Regions from separate parts of the Streptomyces sp. XD-27 genome, predicted to be linked through region 2. Evidence: riboswitches for the same ligand, from Rfam matches in the RefSeq annotation. Region 2 holds a riboswitch; each other region holds the start of a gene.
The links. Region 2 has a riboswitch for cobalamin ahead of Q3Y56_RS09350 (prenyltransferase/squalene oxidase repeat-containing protein). Riboswitches for the same ligand answer to the same signal wherever they lie in the genome.
Positions count from the first base shown of each region.

Region 1: linked by a shared signal. The riboswitch ahead of Q3Y56_RS06940 (hypothetical protein) and the one ahead of Q3Y56_RS09350 (prenyltransferase/squalene oxidase repeat-containing protein) in region 2 are both predicted to bind cobalamin.
Region 3: linked by a shared signal. The riboswitch ahead of Q3Y56_RS23685 (ribonucleoside-diphosphate reductase subunit alpha) and the one ahead of Q3Y56_RS09350 (prenyltransferase/squalene oxidase repeat-containing protein) in region 2 are both predicted to bind cobalamin.

Region 1 is NZ_CP130713.1:1,630,695-1,637,962, reverse strand. It holds gene Q3Y56_RS06955 (putative cobaltochelatase) at 1-459, opposite strand, end outside; gene Q3Y56_RS06950 (cobyric acid synthase) at 626-2,155, opposite strand; gene Q3Y56_RS06945 (cobalamin biosynthesis protein) at 2,673-3,770, opposite strand; gene Q3Y56_RS06940 (hypothetical protein) at 3,775-3,984, opposite strand; cobalamin riboswitch at 4,039-4,217, opposite strand; gene Q3Y56_RS06935 (hypothetical protein) at 4,367-4,624, opposite strand; gene Q3Y56_RS06930 (inorganic phosphate transporter) at 4,653-5,915, opposite strand; gene Q3Y56_RS06925 (alpha/beta hydrolase) at 6,301-7,268, shown strand, end outside.
Region 2 is NZ_CP130713.1:2,152,561-2,159,828, reverse strand. It holds partial or broken gene Q3Y56_RS09360 (energy-coupling factor transporter transmembrane component T) at 86-1,168, opposite strand; gene Q3Y56_RS09355 (SCO2322 family protein) at 1,591-2,337, opposite strand; gene Q3Y56_RS09350 (prenyltransferase/squalene oxidase repeat-containing protein) at 2,337-3,641, opposite strand; cobalamin riboswitch at 3,793-3,930, opposite strand; partial or broken gene Q3Y56_RS09345 (MBL fold metallo-hydrolase) at 4,005-5,065, opposite strand; gene Q3Y56_RS09340 (aldehyde dehydrogenase) at 5,187-6,656, shown strand; gene Q3Y56_RS09335 (ferredoxin) at 6,661-6,921, shown strand; gene Q3Y56_RS09330 (TetR family transcriptional regulator) at 6,918-7,268, opposite strand, start outside.
Region 3 is NZ_CP130713.1:5,433,317-5,440,584, forward strand. It holds gene Q3Y56_RS23665 (hypothetical protein) at 1-617, shown strand, start outside; gene Q3Y56_RS23670 (hypothetical protein) at 898-1,173, shown strand; gene Q3Y56_RS23675 (hypothetical protein) at 1,296-1,631, shown strand; partial or broken gene Q3Y56_RS23680 (ribonucleotide-diphosphate reductase subunit beta) at 1,713-2,731, opposite strand; gene Q3Y56_RS23685 (ribonucleoside-diphosphate reductase subunit alpha) at 2,731-5,142, opposite strand; gene Q3Y56_RS23690 (hypothetical protein) at 5,147-5,293, shown strand; cobalamin riboswitch at 5,267-5,408, opposite strand; gene mctP (monocarboxylate uptake permease MctP) at 5,570-7,216, opposite strand; gene Q3Y56_RS23700 (DUF3311 domain-containing protein) at 7,213-7,268, opposite strand, start outside.

The DNA of each region.
Region 1 (7,268 bases), 520 kb from region 2:
GTCCAGCAGCAGGTCGATGAGATGGTCGTGCAGCAGGTTGACCTCGTCGACGTACAGGATGCCCCGGTGCGCGTCCGCCAGCAGCCCCGGCTGGTACGCCTTGACGCCCTCCGACAGCGCGCGCTCGATGTCGAGCGCGCCCACGAGCCGGTCCTCGGAGGCGCCCACGGGCAGCTCCACCATGCGCGCGGGGCGCGCCGTCCCGCTCCCGGGCTCGTGCGGGCCGTCCGGGCAGCCGGGGTCCGGCGCGGCGGGGTCGCACGAGAACCGGCAGCCTGGGACGGTGCCGATGTCCGGCAGCAGCGCCGAAAGCGCCCGCACCATGGTGCTCTTGGCGGTGCCCTTCTCGCCGCGTACGAGCACACCGCCGATCGCCGGTGAGATGGCGTTCAGCAGCAGGCCGAGCCGCATGTCGGCCATGCCGACGATCGCGGTGAACGGATAGGGGGTGGGGCTCATACGGTCGTACCTCCAAAAATCCAGCCCGTCCTGGGGGTACCTCCCATGCGCGAAGCGCTATGGGGGAGCTTGAGGACGAAGCGAGAAGGTGGGGGTCCCCCCACGCCCCCAAGGGCGTAGGGGGAGGGTAGGGGAACAAGCCTCGGGTGCCGCGCGACGCACTCGCTCACGGCGCCCCCGGTGGAACGAAGCGCAGCCCCGGCGGCACGCCGTCCTCGATCAACCGCAGCAGCGCGTCCGTGTCCGCGTGCTCCTCGATCAGATCGCCCAGCCGGTCCAACTGCTCCTCGCGCAGCGCGCCGAAGGACGTGTCGGGCGCCGGGACGAAGGCCCGGCCCGCGTCCGCCGCGACGCGCCGCAGGAACGCCCGGCGGAAGCCGTCGCTCTCCAGCGAGCCGTGCCAGTGCGTCCCCCACACCGGGCCGACCCGGCAGCCGTCCAGGAACTCCTCGTCGCCGCCGCCCACTTCCGCGACGCCGTGGTGGATCTCGTACCCCTCCACCGGCTCGCCCAGGGCCTCCCCGACCGGCCGCGCGAGGGTCTTCCCGGCGGCGAACCGGATCCGCGCCGGCAGCAGGCCGAGCCCGTCGACCGTCCCGGCCCGCGACTCGACGTCGTCCTCGATCCGTTCGGCGAGCATCTGGAAGCCGCCGCAGATGCCCAGCACCGGCCGCCCCTCGGCGGCGCGCCGTACGACCGCGTCGGCCAGGCCGCGCTCCCGCAGCCACGCCAGCGCCCGTACGGTGCCGCGGGTGCCCGGCAGCACCACCAGGTCGGCGTCGGCCAGCTCCTCCGGCCGGTCCACGAACCGTACGATCACGCCGGGTTCGGCGGCCAGCGCGTCCACGTCCGTGAAGTTCGACATCAGGGGGACGGCGGCGACCGCGACCCGCAGCACGTCCGCGCCGTGCGGCGGCGCGACGACGCTCTCCCGGACCGCCCCGCGCATCGAGACGCGCAGCCCGTCCTCCTCGTCGATGCCGAGCCCGTGCGCGTACGGCAGTACGCCGAGCGTGGGGCGCCCGGTCAGGTCGCGGAGCATGTCCAAGCCCGGCTCCAGCAGCGTCACGTCGCCGCGGAACTTGTTCACCAGATAGCCCGCCACGTGCCGCTGGTCCTCGGCCGACAGCAGCGCCGTCGTACCGAAGAAGGACGCGAACACCCCGCCCCGGTCGATGTCGCCCACGACGACCACGGGCAGCGAAGCGGCCCGCGCGATGCCCATGTTGACGATGTCGGTGCGCCGCAGGTTGATCTCGGCCGGGCTGCCCGCCCCCTCGCAGATCACCGCGTCATGGGTGCGGCGCAGCTCCTCCAGGCACTCGGTGACGGTGCCGAACAGCGCCTCCTGGCGCCCCTGGTGGTAGCCGCGCGCGCTCAGCTCGCCCACCGGCTTGCCCAGCAGCACCACCTGGCTGCTGCGGTCGCCGCCCGGCTTGAGCAGGACGGGGTTCATCAGGGCGCTCGGCTCCACGCGCGCGGCCGCGGCCTGCATCGCCTGCGCCCGCCCGATCTCGGCGCCGTCGCGGGTGACGAACGAGTTCAGCGACATGTTCTGCGCCTTGAACGGCGCCACGGACACGCCCTTGCGGGACAGCCACCGGCAGATGCCCGCCGTCACCACGCTCTTGCCCGCGTCCGAGGTCGTCCCCGCGACCAGCAGGCCACCGCCGAGGCGGCTTCGGCCGCCGCTCATAGGGTCCCCCTTCCCGCGGCCGCCGGCCGCGCTGTGTGCGGGGCGCCGCCCGCGGTAGACCATGCCCGGCGCGGCATCGCGGCACGCGGCCCGGACGCGTACTGCGTGAGCGCGGCGTTCGCCTGCGCGGCGCGCGTACAAGAGGCGTACGGCGCGTGCGAGGCGTACGGCGCGCCCCACTGCGCGGGGCGCCTGGGTCGGACGGCGCGAGCGCGCGGAGCGCGCCGCGCCCCGTTGCGGGCGGACCATGAGGCCGCCCGCGCCCGCGCATACGCGTTGGCCGACGGGGCGGCGTACGGCCTGCTCCCGGCGCCTGTGCGGGGCTCGGGACGGCACCGCGCCGCATCGCCGGGGCCGCTCGGGCCGCGTCCTTCCCGGCGGCCGCTCGCCGCCACCTGCCGTGGCCGGGCGACCGCTCCTCGCGGTCGCCGCGTCCGTCGGGAGAGGCACGCCCCGCCGGACGCCTGCCCGACGCGGGCGCCGGTGCTCTGGCGCGCGTCCTGGTGCGCGTGGCCGCTCATCCGGCGGCCCCCGGTCCAGCCGCCTTCGGCCGTACCGTTCGTCGGCCGCCGTCCGAGAGGGCCGACCGCAGGGCGCAGACCGCCAGCCGTCCCGCGACGGACGTGGCCAGCGCCAGCGCTCCCACCCGGCGCGACAGTCGGGCCGCGCGCGCGATGTCGGGGACCTCCACCGGCCGCCCGTGGGCGTTCAGTACGGGCCGGTGCTCCACCCGGCCGCCGTAGGCGAGGGTGCCACCGAGCCGCACCCCCAGCGCGCCCGCGAAGGACGCCTCCACGGGGCCCGCGTTGGGGCTCGGGTGCGTGCCGCCGTCCGCGCGCCACACGCGCCGCGCGCCGCGCGGGTCCGGCCCGGCGACGGTGGCCAGCGCCGCGGTGAGCCGGGCGCCCGGCCACCCGGCGACGTCGTCCAGCCGGGCCGACGCCCAGCCGAACCGCCGGTGGCGCGGCGACTTGTGGCCCACCATGGCGTCCAGGGTGTTGACGGCGCGGAAGCCCACCAGCCCCGGTACGCCGCCGATCGCCCCCCACACCAGGGCGCCGACGACCGCGTCGGAGGTGTTCTCGGCCACCGACTCCACAACCGCGCGCGCGATCTGCTGCCCGTCCAGCGCCTGCGGGTCGCGCCCGCACAGGTGCGGCAGCCGCGCCCGGGCGGCGGCCAGGTCGCCGGCGGCGAGCGCGTCACCGATGGCGAGGGCCTCGCGGCGCAGCGACGTGCCGCCCAGCACGGACCAGGTGGCGGCGGCGGTCAGCGCGATGTCGGCGGCCCGGGACAGGGACCGTGCGGCGGGGGAGGAGGAAGGGCCGGGGGTGGCGGTGCGCCCCGGTCCGGTGGCGGTGCGGGCCGGTCCGGCGGCGGGCAGCCGTACGGTACGGGTCAGCAACGCGGCACCGGCGGCCGCCCCGCCCGCGCACAGCAGCGTGTGGAGCGCCCCGTAGCCCCGGTGGTCGTGCCAGAGCCGCCGCTCGACGGCGGCGGCGGCCCGTCCGAAGGCGGCCACGGGATGGCCGCGGCGCGGATCGCCGAAGGCCAGGTCGCACGCGAAGCCGAGGGCGGCGCCGCTCGCGAAGGACACGGCGTGGTCGGCGCGCATCGCCTCAGCCCGCCGTCACGCCTCGGTGGGCCGCTCGGCAGGAGGCGGCGCCGGATACCAGGGGCGTGAGGACCGCGGCGGAGAGAGTCCCGGTCGGGAGGTCCGCGGTCGTGAACGCCGTGGCCGGGAGCGCCGAGGTCGGGAAGCCCGAGGCCGAGAAGGCCGCGGTCGGCGGAGCCGCGCAGGCGGGCGGCGGCATGACGGTGCCGGGCATGGCGTTGTGTCCTCACTCAGGGTCCGCGCCCTGGCTCGACGTAACCGGCGGTGAGAGTCTCCTGGCTCCCGGATCGGCGCTTCCCCCGGCCTTCCGGCCCGCGTGACGCGGACCGCGCGTGGCGGTCCCGTAACGACGAGCCGTGACCTGTGGCCTGTGACCTCGGCTCACGGTGGGGGAGCGCTCCCCGGTGACAGTGGCGGGACCGCGCCGGACTCGCACCGGCTTCCTCTCCTGCCGCCGTTTGGCCTCGGCAGTCCACCATGCTGCGGGAACGGCCGTCAACTCACTCTTGACCTGGGCATCTCGCCCGCGGCCCGGCATGCGGGTGTGCCCCGGGACGGGTGTCCCGGGGCACGAGGGGCTGCGGCGCGGGTGGCCGTCAGCCGTTGACGATGAGGTTGATGCCGTAGGCGACGACCGCCGCGCACACCGCGTAGCAGGCGTACCCGAGGGTGCGTGCGACGGCGGACGTGCCGGCGGAGCCGGAGGTCGCGGCCACCGCGCCCTCCGGCTGCCCTTCGCGCTGCGGCGTGCGGGAGGTGCCGACGATGCCGAGGGTGAAGACCCCGACCATCGCCACGGTCACCACGAGGCTGACGCCGAAGACCTGGCCGAGAGCCGCCCAGTCGATGTTCATGGAAGCTTCCTTACCTTGCCGAGGGGCGTCAGGCCGTCGCCTGCGCGGCGGGGGCGGGAGAGACCGGCTCGGCGGGTGCCGGGGCCTCGGACGGCTGGTCCGCGGCGGCCGGGGCCACCGGCCCGGCCGGCGGCGGGGCGACCGCCTGGAGCGCGGTGGTGACGACGCCCGCGGGCTCGGCCGCGTCCACACCGGTGTCGTTGACGTTGGTGTGGTCCACCGGCTTGCGGCGCGAGGCCACCCAGATCGCGGCGCAGGCGGCGCCCGCCAGGATCGCGACGGCGGTGACGCCCCAGTCGCCCTGCTTCGCCAGCAGTGCGGCCGCGGCACCGACCAGACCGGCGGCCGGCAGGGTCAGCACCCAGGCGGCGGCCATCCGGCCCGCGGTCGACCAGCGCACCACACCGCCCTTGCGGCCGAGCCCCGCGCCCATCACGGCGCCGGAGCAGACCTGGGTGGTGGAGAGCGCGAACCCGATGTGGGAGGAGGCCAGGATGGTCACCGCGGCGCCGGACTGGGCGGCGAAGCCCTGCGGCGGCTGGATGTCCGTGATGCCCTTGCCCATCGTGCGGATGATCCGCCAGCCGCCCAGGTACGTACCGAGCGCGATGGCGATACCGGCCGAGGCGATGACCCACAGCGGCGGGTCCGAGTCCGGGGCCAGCGCGCCGCCGGTGATCAGCGCCAGGGTCATCACACCCATGGTCTTCTGCGCGTCATTGGTGCCGTGGGCCAGGGAGACCAGCCCGGCCGAGGCGATCTGCCCGGCCCGGTAGCCCTTTGCGCTGGCCTCGGGGTCGGTCTTCCGGGACGCGGCGTAGGTCAGCCGGGTGGCCAGCAGGGTGGCGAGGCCCGCCACGACCGGCGCGGCGACGGCCGGGATCAGGACCTTCATGACGACCTCGTCGCCGTGCACGGCACCGAAGCCGACCGAGGCGACGGTCGCGCCGATCAGACCGCCGAACAGTGCGTGGGAGGAACTGGAGGGGAGCCCCGCGAGCCAGGTCAGCAGGTTCCAGATGATCGCACCCACCAACCCGGCGAAGATCACTTCGGGCTGGATCCCGGATTCGTCGATGATGCCCTTGGAGATGGTCGCGGCGACTTCGACGGACAGGAAGGCGCCGACGAGGTTCAGCACCGCCGACATCGCGACCGCCGTCTTGGGCTTGAGCGCGCCCGTGGAGATGGTGGTGGCCATGGCGTTGGCCGTGTCGTGGAAGCCGTTCGTAAAGTCGAACACCAAGGCCGTGATGATCACGATCCCGATGAGAAGCGTGATGTGTTCCATTCACCCAGGCAATCGTTCGGTGTCAGTGGCACGGCGACCGTAGGGATACAGGGTGAACGGAAGGTGAACTGGGTCGGGCCTGGTGGTGACGCGGCCGAGGGGGCGTGCGACAGATCACGTGCGCCTGCGGTAATCCGGGGCGGAAGTGACGCATGTGACATAGGTGACGGCGCCTCGCGGGCCGGGCGGAGCCTGACGATCCTGGCGGGTCTGACTGGCCGGGCGGGCCGGTGCGCGGTCCCGGCGCGCGGTCCCGGTGCCCGCGGCGTCACCCGCGCGGGGACGTCGAGCGCCCCGTACGGCCGAAGCCGGTGGCGAGACCGCGCCGTCACCCGCGCGGGGACGTCCGCTGGCCGCTTCCCCCGTCCGCGCCCACACTGATGTGGTGCGCCTGCGTACCGCGGCGGCCGCGGCCGCCACCACCCTGATCGGTGCCGGAGCGGCCGCGCTGGCGGCCGGACGGTACGCCGGCGACGCCGCGCTCAGGCCCACCCCGGACCGGCCCCTGCCCCACGACCCGCCGCTCACCGTGCACGCCGCCGGTGACGGCCGGATCACCCTGACCCGCAGCTTCGCCGCGCAGCGCCCCGGGCGCTACGGGATCACCGGGCAGGACGTCCACGCCGTCGTCGGCCCGGTCCTCACCGACGTCCCGCACCCCGTCGACTGCGTGGTCCGCCGCCTGGAGCGGATCACCCACGGCGCGCTGGCCCCCGGCGCCCGGGTGCGGCTGACCCCGCAGGTGTACGCCGGCAACCCCCGCGACGCCCTCGGCCTGGACCACGCCGACGTCGACGTCCCCGGCGAACTCGGCGCGCTGCCCGCCTGGTTCGTCCCCGGCGCCCGCGCCACCTGGGTGATCACCGTGCACGGCCTGGGCGCCACCCGCGAACACCCCATGGTGGTCCTGCCCTTCCTGCACCGGCACCGCTTCCCCGTCCTCGACCTCGCCTACCGCGGCGACCCCGGCGCCCCCCGTACCTCCCAGGGCGCCGGCTACCTCGGCGACGCCGAGTGGCACGACGTGGACGCCGCCGTCCGCTACGCCGTGCGGTACGGCGCCCGGCGCGTGGTCCTCTACGGCTGGTCCACCGGCGCCTCGATGGCGCTGCGCACCGCCGCCGACTCCGCGCTGCGGCACCGGATCACCGGGCTGGTGCTGGATTCGCCGGTGCTCGACTGGCAGGCCACCGTGCGCGCCCTCGCCGCCTACCGGGTCCCCACCGCGCTGCTGCCGCTGGCGGTCCGGGCCGCCCACGGGCGCCTCCGGCCGCGGGGCCGCGCCGGGCACGCGGGCCCGCAGCCCCCCGGCTCCGACCACGTGGACCCCGGGCAGCTGTCCGTGCCGACGCT
Region 2 (7,268 bases):
ACGCTGAGTTGGACCGGCGGTCCGAGGCGGACGGCGGCGCGGACCGGCGGGTCGAGCCGGGCCGCTCCGCCGGGCCCGGCCCGCGTGGCGGGGCGGGCGCGACGAACGCGGGCAGCAGGCCGAGCAGCACCGACAGCGCGGGCCACAGCGGCAGTTCCGGCGCCGTGAGCGGGACCGCGGGCGGATGGAGCGTCCGCGGGGCGTAGTCGCCCGCCCAGATCATCAGCGCCGCGACGCCCGCGCCCGAGCCGGCGACCAGCCACGCCCGCGCCCCCCACCGGTCGGGCCGGTACCGGCTGCGCACGGACCGGCGGCGCCCCAGCCACAGCCCGCCCAGCGCGGCGGCCAGCCCGCCCAGCAGCACCGGCAGCCCGTAGCCCGCGCCCTGGTCGGCCAGCAGCCCGTACGTACCGGCGCAGACCCCGAACAGCCCGCCGAGCGTCAGCGCCGCGGTGGTGCGCCGAACGGCGGTCGGCACCTGGGCGGTGCGCCCGTACCCGCGCGCGTCCATCGCCGCCGCCAGCGACACCGAGCGCTCCAACGCGCCCTCCAGGACCGGCAGGCCGACCTGGAACAGTCCCTTGACGCCCCGGTCGGGGCGGCCGCGCAGCCGCCGCGCCGCGCGCAGCCGCTGGACGTCCTCGACGAGGTTCGGCGCGAAGGTCATGGCGACGACCACCGCGACGCCCACCTCGTAGAGCGCGCCGGGCAGCGACTTGAGGAGCCGGGCCGGGTTGGCGAGGGCGTTCGCCGCGCCGACGCAGATGAGCAGGGTGGCCAGCTTGAGCCCGTCGTAGAGCGCGAAGACCAGCCCCTCGGCGGTCACCGCACCACCGATCCGCACGCCCTGGGCCCACTCGGGCAAGGGGACTTCGGGGAGCGTCACCAGGACCCGGGTGCCGGGGATGGGCGACCCGAGGAGCACGGCGAACAGCAGGCGGATCGCGAGCACCGCGACGCCGAGCCTGAGGAACGCACCGTAGGACCGCGCCCACGGCGCGTCCGTGCGCCGCGCCGCCACGACGTAGCCCGCGACGCCGATCAGCAGCCCGAGCAGCAGCGGATTGCTGGTCCGCGACGCGGCGGTCGCCAGCCCGAGCGCCCACAGCCACCAGGCGCCCGCGTGCAGGGCCGCGCGCCGCGAGACCTCGGGAGCCCGCAGCCGCATGGCGGCGGCCCGCAGCCGCCGGACCGGGCCGGCGGCGCGCGTGGGTCCGTCACCGGGGGCGTGCCGGGCGGTGGGTTGGTCGCCGGGGGCGTGCCGAGTGGTGGGTTGGCCGCCGGGTGCGCGCCGGGCGCCCGGGCGTGCTGCACCCCGGTCCACCCCGTAGCGGGCGCCGCCGCCCGGCGGCTCCGGCGCGGTCCGGCGTGGGCCGGAGTCCTGGGCTGTGCCGCGTGCGGCCGGGTCCGCGGGCCGCGCCTCGACGTCCGCCGTCCCGGCCCGCCGCGCGACCGGGGACGTCGGCGCGTCCGGCGATGCCCGCCGCACGGCGGACCGGTCGTCGACCTGCCGACCCGGTGCCGCCTCGCCCTGGTCGGGCTGCTCTCCCGGGTCGCTGTCGGGTCGCCGCGCGTGCGGTCGTTCGGCGGTCATCCGCGGCGACGGCGGGTCTGCCACCACGCGGCCGCGCCGAGTGCGACCACGGCTGCGGCCCCGCCGAGCAGGCCGGTCGACGGCCCTTCGCCGCCGTTGTCCTCACCGTCGGCGCGCTCGCCGGACCGCCCGGGGCGTGCCGTGCCCGTCGCCGACTCGTCGCCGGAGTCCGCACCGGATCCCGTACCGGAACGGTCCGCCTGCTCGGCGCAGCCGGACCGCGGGTAGTCGGCGATGCCGCACAGCAGCGCCGACGAGCCGTAGCGCAGCGGCTTCGCGACGGCCGCGAGCGCCTCCGCCGCGCTCGCCCCACTGCGGACCCGCGCGCATGCGGTGCGGGCCGGGGGCGGGGTCTCGCCGTCGGGCGCGTGGGCCGCCGTACCGAAGTCGATGACGACGGCGACCCGCTTGGCGTCGCCCTTGGCCGGGGTGCCCGCGCAGATGGCGTCGAAGTCGGCGGCGCCGCGCGGCTGGGCGGCGTTCCGGGAGTCCTCGCTGACGGCGAACCGGAAGCCGATGGTCTCGCCGTCGTCCGGCCGCGCGGTCGACGGCCCCTGGGTGGCGTACGTCCACGCGTCGCCGTCCCGCTCCCAGAACGACCAGTAGCGGTAGCCCTGGGCGTGCGCGGGGGCGGCGCCCAGGACGACGAGCAGCAGCCCGGCGCACAGCGACGAGACCAGCGCGACCGGCCTGGCCGGCGCGTCCCGCCCGTACGGACGCCGTGCCACGGACCGTTCAGCCATCAGAGCTGCTGCTTCTTCCGGCCGCTGAGCAGGAAGCCGATGCCGATGCCCGCGACCGCGCACACGCCGATGAACCACCACAGGCCGAACGGGCTGTCGCCCTTGTCGTCCTTCTTCTTGTCCTCGTCGGCCTGCTTCTGCGTGCCGGAGTGGTCCGAGGCGGCCGCGGGCTTGGGGCCGGTGGCGTTCAGCGCACGTACCAGGTCCGTACCGCCGAAGTCGCGCGGGTCGCCGCCGACCGAGCGGGTGGCCAGGATCAGCTTGGCCAGCGCGCCCGGGTCGTCCTTGGCCCACGCGACCGCGCCGCTGTCCTTGCCCTGGAGCCAGGCGAGCGGCTTGGCGGCCGCGGCCCGATGCTCGCCCGCCGCGAGCGCGAGCACCGCGTCGGCGGTGCTGCCGAGGTCGGGCTTCGGGTCCTGGCCGGGCAGGGCGGCCATCAGGTGCTGGCCGTTCCCGGCCAGCTTGGCGACCAGGTACGCGTCCGCCGCGTCGGCGGCGTCCTCCGCCGCGGCCGCGCCCTTGGCCTTCGTGTCGCTCTTGTCGGCGCCCGCTCCGCACTCCAGCGGCTCGACCGCCTCGTCGTCGTCCCTGCCGACCGGCTCGAACACGAAGCCCTGGCCGGTGGCGCCGAGCGCGGCGGCGACGGTGGCCACGTCGTTCGGGGCCAGGTCGCCCTTACCGGGCTGGTACGCGAACGCCCCGCGCTCGTCCTTCTTCGCGTCGCAGCCCAGCCGCAGCGCGAGCAGCGCGTCGTACGGCGTCTTGCCGCCCTTCGCGGAGGCGATCTTCGCCGGGTCCTGCCCGGCGGCGGCGAGCGCGCCGACGGCCACGGCCGTGGAGTTGGCGTCGCTGTCGCCGCCGGGGTTCATCCCCCAGCCGCCGTCCTCGTTCTGGTTCTTCTTCAGCCAGCCGACGCCCTTCTCGACGGCCGCGCCGTGCCCGCCGACCGCGGCGAGCGCCTGCACGGCGGCCGCGGTGGCGTTGCTGTCGACGTTCTTCGCCGTGCACGGGGTGGCGGTCTCGTGCCGGAACGGCACAAAGCCGCCGTCCGCGCACTGCTGCCCGGCCAGCCACTTCACACCCGACTCCGCCGGGGTGACGCCGACCGCGTCCTGGGCGAGCAGCGCCAGGGACTGCCGCCACACGCCGTCGTACGTGGGGTCCTTGGTCCCGTACAGCCCCTGCGGCAGCGCGGACTGCTTCGGCTTCGGGGAGGGGGCGTCGTCGGCGAACGCCGCCGGGGCGGCGGCCGCGCCGAGGACGACGGAGACGGCCAGGGCCGCGGCGCTGCGGCGTACGTTCATGGACGGTGCCTCTCGGTGTGTGTTCGCGGTGTTCTGCACGCAGCTGAGACACGGCCGTCCACCCGTGCGCGGCACGCGCACGGTGGCACCGGGCTCAGCTCCGTAGACCTCGACGGTGCCGCGCACCGGTCGCGTCGGCGACCGGTGCGCGGGAGCCTTCGGTGTGGCCGACGGGTGCTCCGGCTCATACGGTCGGCCAGCCGTACCGGCGGGCGCGGGCCGTACTCACGGTTGCGGGTCAGCGCCGGAATCGCACCGGCTTTCCCCGATCGGTCACGCATGAAGTTGTGCACGCCCACCTTAACCGGCGCCTTACCGGGAGGTCGGAGGACCACCCGGCGCCGGGCGGGACTCACGCGGGACTCACACCGCCTGGTACGCGACCGGGTCGGTGCCCGGCACCGCCGCCGCCCGCCCCCGCTTCACCAGGTGCCGCAGATGCGCCTCCGCCTCCGCGACCGCGATGTTCCGCGAGCCGTACGGGATGTCCGCCCACGGGCGGTTCCAGCGCATGCGCTCGGCGAGCCGCCAGGGCGTGCGCGGGGTCGCCAGCAGGTCCCGTACGCCGGCCAGGCGGTCGGCGTGGTGGTCGAGCAGTTCGCCGACGCGGCGGTCGGCGCCGGTGAACGCGTGCTGATGGGCCGGGAGCACCTCGGCCGGGCCGAGCCGGCCCACGCGGCCGAGGGAGTCGAGGTAGTCGCCGAGCGGGTCGGCCTCCCCGCGGGTCCGTCGTCGTCCGGGTCCTCGTAGAGGCCGATGTGCGGGGAGATGCCCGGGAGCAGGTGGTCGCCGGAGAACAGCCGGCCGTTGCCGGGCGCGCCCGCCGGATGCTCCTCCTCCAGGTGCAGGCAGACGTGGCCCGGGGTGTGGCCCGGTGTCCATACGGCCCGCAGCCTGCGGCCGGGCAGGTCGAGGAGGGCGCCGGGGGCGATGTGCCGGTCGGGCAGCGCGGCGGCGAGGCCGGGCAGGTCGCCGGCGCGTCCCGCGGCGCGGGCGGCGCGCAGCGGGGCGAGGTGGTCCGCGGGCGCCCCGGCGGCGGCGAGCCGGTCGGTGAGGTAGTCGAGCCACCGGCCGGGCGCCGCGGCGCTGGTGCGGCGCACCACGGCCGCGTCGGCGGCGTGCATGGCCAGCCACGCGCCGGACGCTTCGCGCACCCGGCCGGAGAGCCCGTGGTGGTCGGGGTGGTGGTGGGTGAGGACGACGCCGTGGATGTCCGACACGGCGGTGCCGCAGGCGGTCAGGCCGGTGGTGAGTGCGTCCCAGGCCGTCGGATCGTCCCAGCCGGTGTCGATCAGGACCGGGCCGCGATCGGTGTCCAGGACGTGGACGAGGGTGTGGCCGAGCGGGTTGCCGGGGATCGGGACCGGGATGCTCCACACGCCGCCGCCGTGCGAGGTCACCGGAGCGGTCGCCTCATCGGTCACGTCAACCCCCTGTCGCCGCACGGCCGTTGCCCACTATAGCGAGAACTGGTATCAGTTTCTGACGTAGCGTCAGTTATTTGTCCGGAGCCGGGCGGCGGCCGAATCCCTGGAGGTTCCCACCATGACGGACCCCGCGAACGGCCGTGTCGAGTACGGCCACCTGGTCATCGGCGGCGCCCCGGCCGAACCCGCGGGCCGCGGCACCATCGAGGTCGTCTCACCGCACACGGAGGCGGTCATCGGCCGCGTACCGCACGCCACCCGCGAGGACGTGGACCGGGCGGTCGCCACCGCGCGCGCCGCCTTCGACGCCGGCCCCTGGCCGCGTAGCGACCCCAAGGAGCGGATCGCGGTCGTCACCCGGATCAAGGACGCGCTCGCCGCCCGGCACGAGGAGGTCGCCCGGACCGTCACCGCCCAGAACGGCAGCCCGTACTCCTGGAGCGTCCTCGGCCAGGCGCTCGGCGCGGTGATGGTGTGGGAGGCGGCCCTCGCGGTCGCCCGCGACACCGGCTACGAGGAGCGGCGCACCGGCATCCTGGGGCCGCTGCTGGTGCGGCGCGCCCCGGTCGGGGTGGTGGCGGCCGTCGTGCCGTGGAACGCCCCGCAGTTCGTGGCCGCGGCCAAGCTCGCGCCCGCGCTGCTGGCCGGCTGCCCGGTGATCCTCAAGCCCTCCCCGGAGGCCCCGCTCGACTCGTACCTGCTCGCGGAGATCGCCGCCGAGGCGGGGCTGCCGGACGGCGTGCTGTCCGTCCTGCCCGCGGGCCCGGAGGTCGGCGAGTACCTGGTGGGGCACCCGGGCGTCGACAAGGTGTCGTTCACCGGGTCCGTGGCAGCGGGCCGGCGCGTCATGGAGGTCGCCGCCCGCCGACTGACGCGGGTGACGCTGGAGTTGGGCGGCAAGTCGGCGGCCGTCATCCTGCCCGACGCCGATCTGGACGCCGCCGTCGGCGGCATCGTCCCCAACGCGTGGATGAACAACGGCCAGGCGTGCGTTGCCCAGACCCGCATCCTCGCCCCGCGCGACCACTACGCGGAGATCGCCGAACGCCTCGCGGCCGCCGCCTCCGCGCTGGTCGTCGGGGACCCGTTCGACCCGGCCACCCAGGTCGGCCCGCTGGTCGCGCGCCGCCAGCAGCAGCGCTCGTTCGACTACATCGACCTCGGGCGGCGCGAGGGCGCCGAACTGCTCACCGGAGGCGGCCGCCCCGCCTCCCCCGAGACCGGCTGGTACGTCGAACCGACCCTCTTCGGGAACGTCCGCAACGACATGCGGATCGCCCGTGAGGAGATCTTCGGCCCCGTCATCTGCCTGCTGCCGTACGAGAGCGAGGAGGAGGCGGTGCGGATCGCCGACGACTCCGATTACGGGCTCTCCGGCAGCGTGTGGACCGCCGACGTCGAACGCGGCATCGGCGTGGCCCGGCGCATCCGCACCGGAACGTTCTCCGTGAACACCTTCAGCCTCGACATGCTCGGCCCGTTCGGCGGCTTCAAGAACTCCGGCCTGGGGCGGGAGTTCGGCCCCGAGGGGTTCGCCGCCTACCTGGAGCACCAGACGATCCATCTGCCCGCCGACTGGGAGGGCTGAGGTGATGGGGGACACGGCGGATACGCCGGACACGGGGGACCGCTGGCGGGTGGAGGTCGACCGCGCGCTGTGTGTCGGCTCGGGGATGTGCGTCCATACGGCGCCGGAGGCGTTCCGGCTCGACGCGTCCCGTCGGTCGCGGCCGTCCGACGCCGAAGTGCCGGCCTCGGACGCGGTGCTGAGCGCGGCGGAGGGCTGCCCGGTCGAGGCCGTCCTGCTGCGCCTGAGCGGCACGGGCGAACCGGTCTTCCCTCCGGAGGACTAGCTCGGGGAGTGGGTCCTGCCCGGTGGCGCGGTGATGTCGATCAGCCGGCACACCGTCTCGATGTCGATCTTCACCTGGGCGATCGACGCCCGCCCCGACAGCCAGGTGACCAGCGCCGAGTGCCACGTGTGCTCGATCACCCGCACCGCGGACAACTGCTCCGCCGTGGGCGGGCCCTGAAGCCCCATCGCGTCCAGGATGATGGCCGTGGTCAGCCGGGAGACCGTGTCCACCTCCGGGCTCACCGAGCGGTCCGCGAACGTCAGGGCCCGCACCATCGCGTCCGCCAGGTGCGGCTCCCGCTGGAGTGCGCGGAAGGCGCGCATCAGGGTCTGGGCGACCCGGGC
Region 3 (7,268 bases), 3.3 Mb from region 2:
CGCAGGGTCAGCCGCAGGCCGCGCCGCTCCCGGCGCCCGCTCCGCAGGCCGCGCCGCTTCCGGCGCCCGCCCCGCAGCCGGCACCCGCGCTCGCTCCGCAGGCCGCGCCGCTCCCGGCGCCCGCCCCGCAGCCCGCCGGCCAGCCGGCCGCCCAGCCGCAGCCGGCGCCCGCCCCGCAGGCACCGGCGCCTCAGGCGCCCGCCCCGCAGCCGGCCGCCCAGCCGCAGCCCGACACCCAGGCCGTCCAGGGGCAGGCTTCCCCGACCGAGCTGGGTTACGAGCACCACAGCGGCTACGAGCACCACAGCGGCTACAAGCACAACACCGGCTACTACCAGCAGCAGGGCGGCCACCACCACGACGGTGGTCACGGTCAGCAGGGCGGTCACCACCAGGGCGGCCACCACCAGCAGGGTGGTCACCACCAGCAGCAGGGCGGCCACCACGAGCACAAGGACCAGCGTCCGGTGAACAACTACGTGTTCCACCCGGAGCAGGAGTGCAGCCCGCAGACGGTCGTTCAGACCAACATCCCGATCGGGGTGTTCTCGCCGGCTGACACGAAGGGCTTCACCTGCCTCCAGCCCAACACCGCGTTCAACAAGTTCCACGGCTGAGGTCCGCCTCACGCCGACGCTCGCAGCGGGCCCCCTGGGGATCGGTCTCCAGGGGGCCCGCTGGCGTGCGTTACGCCCATCCGGGGCGTGTCGTCGCGCCTCTGATCGGGCGTCACCTACCAACTGCCCGGTGTTCGGCCGGGGTTCCCGGGTGCCGCCCATAATTATTCCGCAAATCAGCGCGTCGTCGGACAAAATGGGATGTTCTTCCATTAACCTCCGTAACTGTACGAAGTTGGTCCAAAACGGACCGCATCGCGCTCAAACAAACGGAGAAGAAATGCGCAAGCTTCAGAAGGCTGCCGTGGTGGTAGCCATGCTCGGCAGCGTCGGCTTCGTTGGCGCCGGCACTGCCGCGGCCGGCGGCCACGGCCCGGACATCGACGTCAAGCAGCACAGCTCCTGCAAGTCGCACGACCTCAACGTGAACGTGCTGGGTGGCATCAACATCCTCGGCAACCTCCTGGGCAACCTGTTCGCCGAGGGCGAGAACGGCAACGCGTACGCCAAGACGGGCACGAGCCAGGACTGCAGCAACCACGCTCTGGGGCACTGAGCATCGCGCCCAGCAGGTGAGTAGGTAAGTGACATGGGTCCCGGCGTCCGAGCCACAAGCCCGGCGCCGGGACCCATCTCTGATGTTCTGCCAGTCCGGCCATCGATCACAAAGGATGACTCATGGTCAGTTGGAAGAAGGTGGCACTGGTCGCCGCGGTATTCGCGGGTCTGACGACGACATACGCGGGCGCGGCACAGGGCGCCCCAGGCGCCGCCTGCGAGCGGGACGACAGCGGCAACGTCGTCTGCAACGACAAGACGGACTACCGCAGCAAGGACGGCAAGTACCACGTCCGCCAAGTCCAGTCATGTGTGACCGGACTCCTGTGGGGGAAGCTGCCCCGGCCTACGGATCTGCTCTTCGACTGGGTGCAGTACGAGGAGCACCCGAAGCCGCAAGAGAAGGCGCGTGTGGACTGCTCCAACCACGCACCGAGAGACGACAGGGAGCGCTGAGCCATCGTCGCGGGCGCTCTTCTCACATAGTGGATGGCCGGAGCCGGGTGGGGACCCGGTCCGGCCATCGGCCGCTGCCTGTCAGAACTCGTCGTCGAACGAGACCGAGCCCTCGACGGCGACCTGGTAGGCCGAGGCGCGCCGCTCGAAGAAGTTGGTCAGCTCCTGGACGTTCTGCAGCTCCATGAAGGAGAAGGGGTTCTCCGAGCCGTAGCGGACCGGCAGTCCGAGGCGGACCAGCCGCTGGTCGGCCACGCACTGCAGGTACTCGCGCATGGAGGCGGTGTTCATGCCCGGCAGGCCGTCCCCGCACAGGTCGCGGGCGAACTGCAGCTCGGCCTCGACGGCCTCCTCCAGCATCGCGGTGACCTGCTTGCCCATCTCCTCGTCGAAGAGGTCCGGCTCCTCCTCGCGGACGGTGTCCACGACCTGGAAGGCGAAGTCCATGTGCATGGACTCGTCCCGGAAGACCCAGTTGGTGCCGGTGGCCAGGCCGTGCAGCAGGCCGCGCGACCGGAACCAGTACACGTACGCGAAGGCGCCGTAGAAGAACAGGCCCTCGATGCACGCCGCGAAGCAGATCAGGTTCAGCAGGAAGCGGCGCCGGTCCGCCTTGGACTCCAGCCGGTCCAGCTTCTCGACCTCGTTGATCCACTTGAAGCAGAACTGGGCCTTCTCCCGGATGGACGGGATGTTCTCCACCGCGTCGAAGGCGGCGGCGCGGTCGTCCGGGTCGGGCAGGTAGGTGTCCAGCAGCGTCAGATAGAACTGGACGTGCACGGCCTCCTCGAAGAGCTGCCGCGACAGGTACAGCCGCGCCTCGGGGAGTTGATGTGCTTGTACAGCGTGAGCACGAGGTTGTTCGCCACGATCGAGTCACCGGTGGCGAAGAACGCGACCAGGCGCCCGATCAGGTGCTGCTCGCCCGGCGAGAGCTTGGCGAGGTCGGCCACGTCGGAGTGGAGGTCGACCTCCTCCACGGTCCAGGTGTTCTTGATCGCGTCACGGTAGCGGTCGTAGAAGTCCGGGTACCGCATCGGTCGCAGGGTGAGTTCGAAGCCCGGGTCCAGGAGGTTCTTGGGCTTTGCAGGGGTCGTCATTACTGGCAGGCCTCGCAGGACTCGGGGTTTTCCAGGGAGCAGGCGATCGCCTCGGCGTCGGGCGTGGCCTGCTGGGCGGGGATCGGGGCGGCCGCGGTGGCCCCGTTGGCGCGCGCGGACTGAGCGATCCGGGTCGCCGGGCGCGAGCGCAGGTAGTACGTCGTCTTGATCCCCTGCTTCCAGGCGTACGCGTACATCGAGCTGAGCTTGCCGATGGTGGGCGACGCCATGAAGAGGTTGAGCGACTGGCTCTGGTCGAGGTACGGGGTGCGCGCGGCGGCCATGTCGATCAGCGCGCGCTGCGGGACCTCCCACGCCGTGCGGTACAGGTCGCGGATCTCCTGCGGCACCCAGCCGAAGTCCTGGACCGAGCCGTTGGACTCGCGCAGCGCCTCGCGGGTCTGCGCGTCCCACACGCCGAGCTGCTTGAGGTCGTCCACCAGGTAGGAGTTGACCTGGAGGAACTCACCGCTGAGCGTCTCGCGCTTGAAGAGGTTGGAGACCTGCGGCTCGATGCACTCGTAGACGCCCGCGATGGACGCGATGGTGGCCGTCGGCGCGATGGCCAGCAGCAGCGAGTTCCGCATGCCGGACTTCGACATCCGCGTACGGAGCGCCTCCCACCGCTCGGGCCACGTCATCTGCGCGCCGGCGTAGTGGTCGGGGTGCAGGACGCCGCGTGCGGTGCGGGTCGCGGACCAGGCCGGGTGCGGCCCGTGCCGCTCGGCGAGGTCGCAGGACGCCTCGTAGGCCGCGAGCATGATGCGCTCGGAGATCTTGGTGGACAGCGCCTTGGCCTCGGCAGAGTCGAAGGGCAGCCGCAGCCGGAAGAACACGTCCTGCAGGCCCATCAGGCCCAGGCCGACCGGCCGCCAGCGGGAGTTGGAGGCCCCGGCCTCTTCCGTGGGGTAGAAGTTGATGTCCACCACGCGGTCGAGGAAGGTGACGGCGGTACGGACCGTGCGGTCCAGCTTCTCCCAGTCCATGTCGCCGTCCGCGCCCAGGTGCGCGGCCAGGTTGACCGAGCCCAGGTTGCACACGGCCGTCTCGCCGTCGTCCGTGACCTCGAGGATCTCGGTGCACAGGTTGGAGGAGTGGACGACCTTGCCGGGCTCGGCGGTCTGGTTCGCGGTGCGGTTGGCGGCGTCCTTGAACGTCATCCAGCCGTTGCCGGTCTGCGCGAGGGTGCGCATCATCCGCGCGTACAGCTGCCGGGCGGGGACGGTCTTGATGGCCTTGCCCTCGGCCTCGGCCTTGCGGTACGCGGCGTCGAACCGCTCGCCCCACAGGTCGACCAGCTCGGGCGTGTCGGACGGCGAGAACAGCGACCAGTCGGCGTCGGCCTCGACCCGGCGCATGAACTCGTCCGGGATCCAGTGCGCGATGTTGAGGTTGTGGGTGCGGCGGGCTTCCTCACCGGTGTTGTCCCGCAGCTCCAGGAACTCCTCGATGTCCGCGTGCCAGGTCTCCAGGTACACGCAGGCCGCGCCCTTGCGTCGGCCGCCCTGGTTGACGGCGGCGACGGAGGCGTCCAGGGTCCGCAGGAACGGCACGATGCCGTTGGAGTGCCCGTTGGTGCCGCGGATCAGCGACCCGCGGGCGCGGATGCGCGAGTACGACAGGCCGATGCCGCCGGCGTGCTTCGACAGCCGCGCCACCTGGTGGTAGCGGTTGTAGATCGAGTCCAGCTCGTCCAGCGGCGAGTCCAGCAGATAGCAGGACGACATCTGCGGGTGGCGGGTGCCGGAGTTGAACAGGGTGGGGGAGCTCGGCAGGTACGACAGCGTGCTGGTGAGCCGGTACAGCTCGCAGACGTCCGCCAGCGCCCGGTCGGACAGGTCCTCGGCCAGCCCGCAGGCCACGCGCAGCAGGAAGTGCTGCGGGGTCTCGACCACCTGACGGGTGATGGGGTGGCGCAGCAGGTAACGGCTGTGCAGGGTGCGCAGGCCGAAGTAGCCGAAGCGGTCGTCGGCGCCGTCGGCCAGCGTCTTGTCGACCAGGGTGTCCAGCCGGGCGGCGTGCGTCCGCACGAAGGCGGCCGTGGAGTCGGCGATCAGGCCCTCGCGGTGGCCCACCTCGACGGAGGCGGAGAAGGAGACCGCGCCCTGCCCGGCCGCCTCCTCGGCGATGGCGAGGGTCAGCAGCCGGGCGGCGAGCCGGGAGTACTCCGGCTCCTCCGCGATCAGGCCGGCGGCGGCCTCGGTGGCCAGGGCCCGCAACTCCGCCTCGTCCGACCCGGCGTGCCGGCCGCGCAGCGCGGCGGCGGCGACCTTGCCGGGGTCGGTGGCGGGAAGATCCGCGGTGAGATCGGTCAGGGTACGCAACAGGGCGGTTCCGGGCGCGTCGGCGGCGGCCGCGGAGTCCTTGGAGTCCTGGGCCGCTGAAACCGGATCGGCGGGCGCGATGGTCACGGAAGTGCTCTCCCTCGCTCGGCTGGGGGGCCAGGAGGGGTGGTGCGCGATGGTCGCGTACGGGCGTGCCGCACCGGAGCAGGGCATGCCGCGCAGCGTCCACCGGCCCAACCCGCGAGGCCCGGACGTGTTCGAGGCCGTCGGCAGGTAGTCGGACTTCACGCGCACGCAAAAACACACACGTACACCGTTGCGGGACAGTTCCGGATTCGCACCGGATTCCCCTGCGGCGACAGCGAGGATGAGCATACATCTTGTGTTGACTGCCGCACGCGCCACCACATGTTGTGTCACTCGGTTTGAGCTTTCGCACGAATGTGCTATATCGGGAGGCTGTTGGCGGCGTGCGCCGGCATGCGGAAGGGGCGCGGCGAGAGCGCCACGCCCCTGTCCTCCACGCTACCGCGCGGCCGTGCGCCGCGCGCCGTCAGTGTCCGCCCGGCGCCTTCACGGCCGCCCCGGCCGCCTCCACGGGCCGCTCGGCCCTGACGCCCGGGTCGCCCGCGTCCGCCCTGTAGTCCTCCGGGGAGGTCTCGTCGATGCCGTCGGGCGCCTTCAGCGCCCGCAGGACGACGGTCAGGGCGACCGTGACGGCGACGTTCAGGACGAAGGCGGTCAGACCGATGTAGCCGATCTCACCAATGCCGGGGATCTCCTTCTGGCTGCCGCCGAAGTGCTTCTGGGTGGGGCTCGCCACGCCGTACGCCGCGACCGTGCCGTAGACCATGCCGACCGCCCAGCCCGCGAGCAGCGCCCAGCGGTGGAACCAGCGGGTGAACAGACCGCCCACCAGCGCCGGGAAGGTCTGGAGGATCCAGATACCGCCCAGCAGCTGGAAGTTGATCGCCACCGTCTTGTCCATGGTCAGGACGAAGGCCAGCGCGCCCACCTTGACCAGCAGGGACACCAGCTTGGAGACCTTCGTCTCCTGCTCCGGCGTCGCGTCGGGCTTGAGGAAGTCCTTGTAGATGTTGCGGGTGAACAGGTTCGCCGCGGCGATCGACATGATCGCGGCCGGCACCAGCGCGCCGATGCCGATCGCGGCGAACGCCACGCCCGCGAACCAGTCCGGGAACATGTCCTCGAAGAGCTGCGGGATGGCCAGCTGCCCGTTGTCCACCTTCACGCCCGCCGCGATCGCCATGAAGCCCAGCAGCGCCAGCAGCCCGAGCATCAGCGAGTACAGCGGCAGGATGGTGGTGTTGCGGCGGATCACCTCGCGGCTGCGGCTGGACAGCGTCGCGGTGATGGAGTGCGGGTACATGAACAGCGCCAGCGCGGAGCCGAGTGCCAGCGTCGCGTACGCCCATTGCGAGGCCTCCGGTGGCGTCAGCGCGCCGCGCGGCTTCCCTGTCGCCTCGTTCGTCTGCGAGAACGCATCCCCGGCCTTGGCGAAGATGTCGTCGAAGCCGCCCAACTTGATCGGGATGTAGATGATCGCCACCACGATGACGATGTAGATCAGGGTGTCCTTCACGAACGCGATCAGCGCCGGGGCGCGCAGCCCGGAGGAGTAGGTGTACGCCGCGAGCACGCCGAAGGCGATGAGCAGCGGCAGGTCCTTGATGAACCAGTTGGTGTCCTCGCCGCCGCCGACGCCCATCACGTCCAGCACCGCCTGGATGCCGACGAGTTGCAGCGCGATGTAGGGCATCGTGGCGAGGATGCCGGTGACCGCGACGGCCAGCGACAGGCCCTTGGAGCCGAAGCGGCCGCGGACGAAGTCGGAGGTGGTGACGTACCCGTGCTTGTGGGACACCGACCACAGGCGGGGCAGGAAGGTGAAGATCAGCGGGTAGACGAGGATCGTGTACGGGACGGCGAAGAAGCCGGCCGCGCCCGCCGCGTAGACCGCGGCCGGTACCGCGACGAAGGTGTACGCGGTGTACAGGTCGCCGCCCAGCAGGAACCAGGTGACCCAGGTGCCGAAGCTGCGGCCGCCGAGACCCCACTCGTCGAGGTTGTTGGCGTTCTCGGCCGCCCGCCATCGCGCGGCCATGAAGCCCATGACGGTGACGGCCAGGAAGAAGAAGATGAAGACGGCGAGCGCCACGCCGTTCACGCCGTCGTTCACTTCGCCGCACCCCCCTCGCGGGACGCGCTCAGCGCCCGCTTCTCACGGCGGA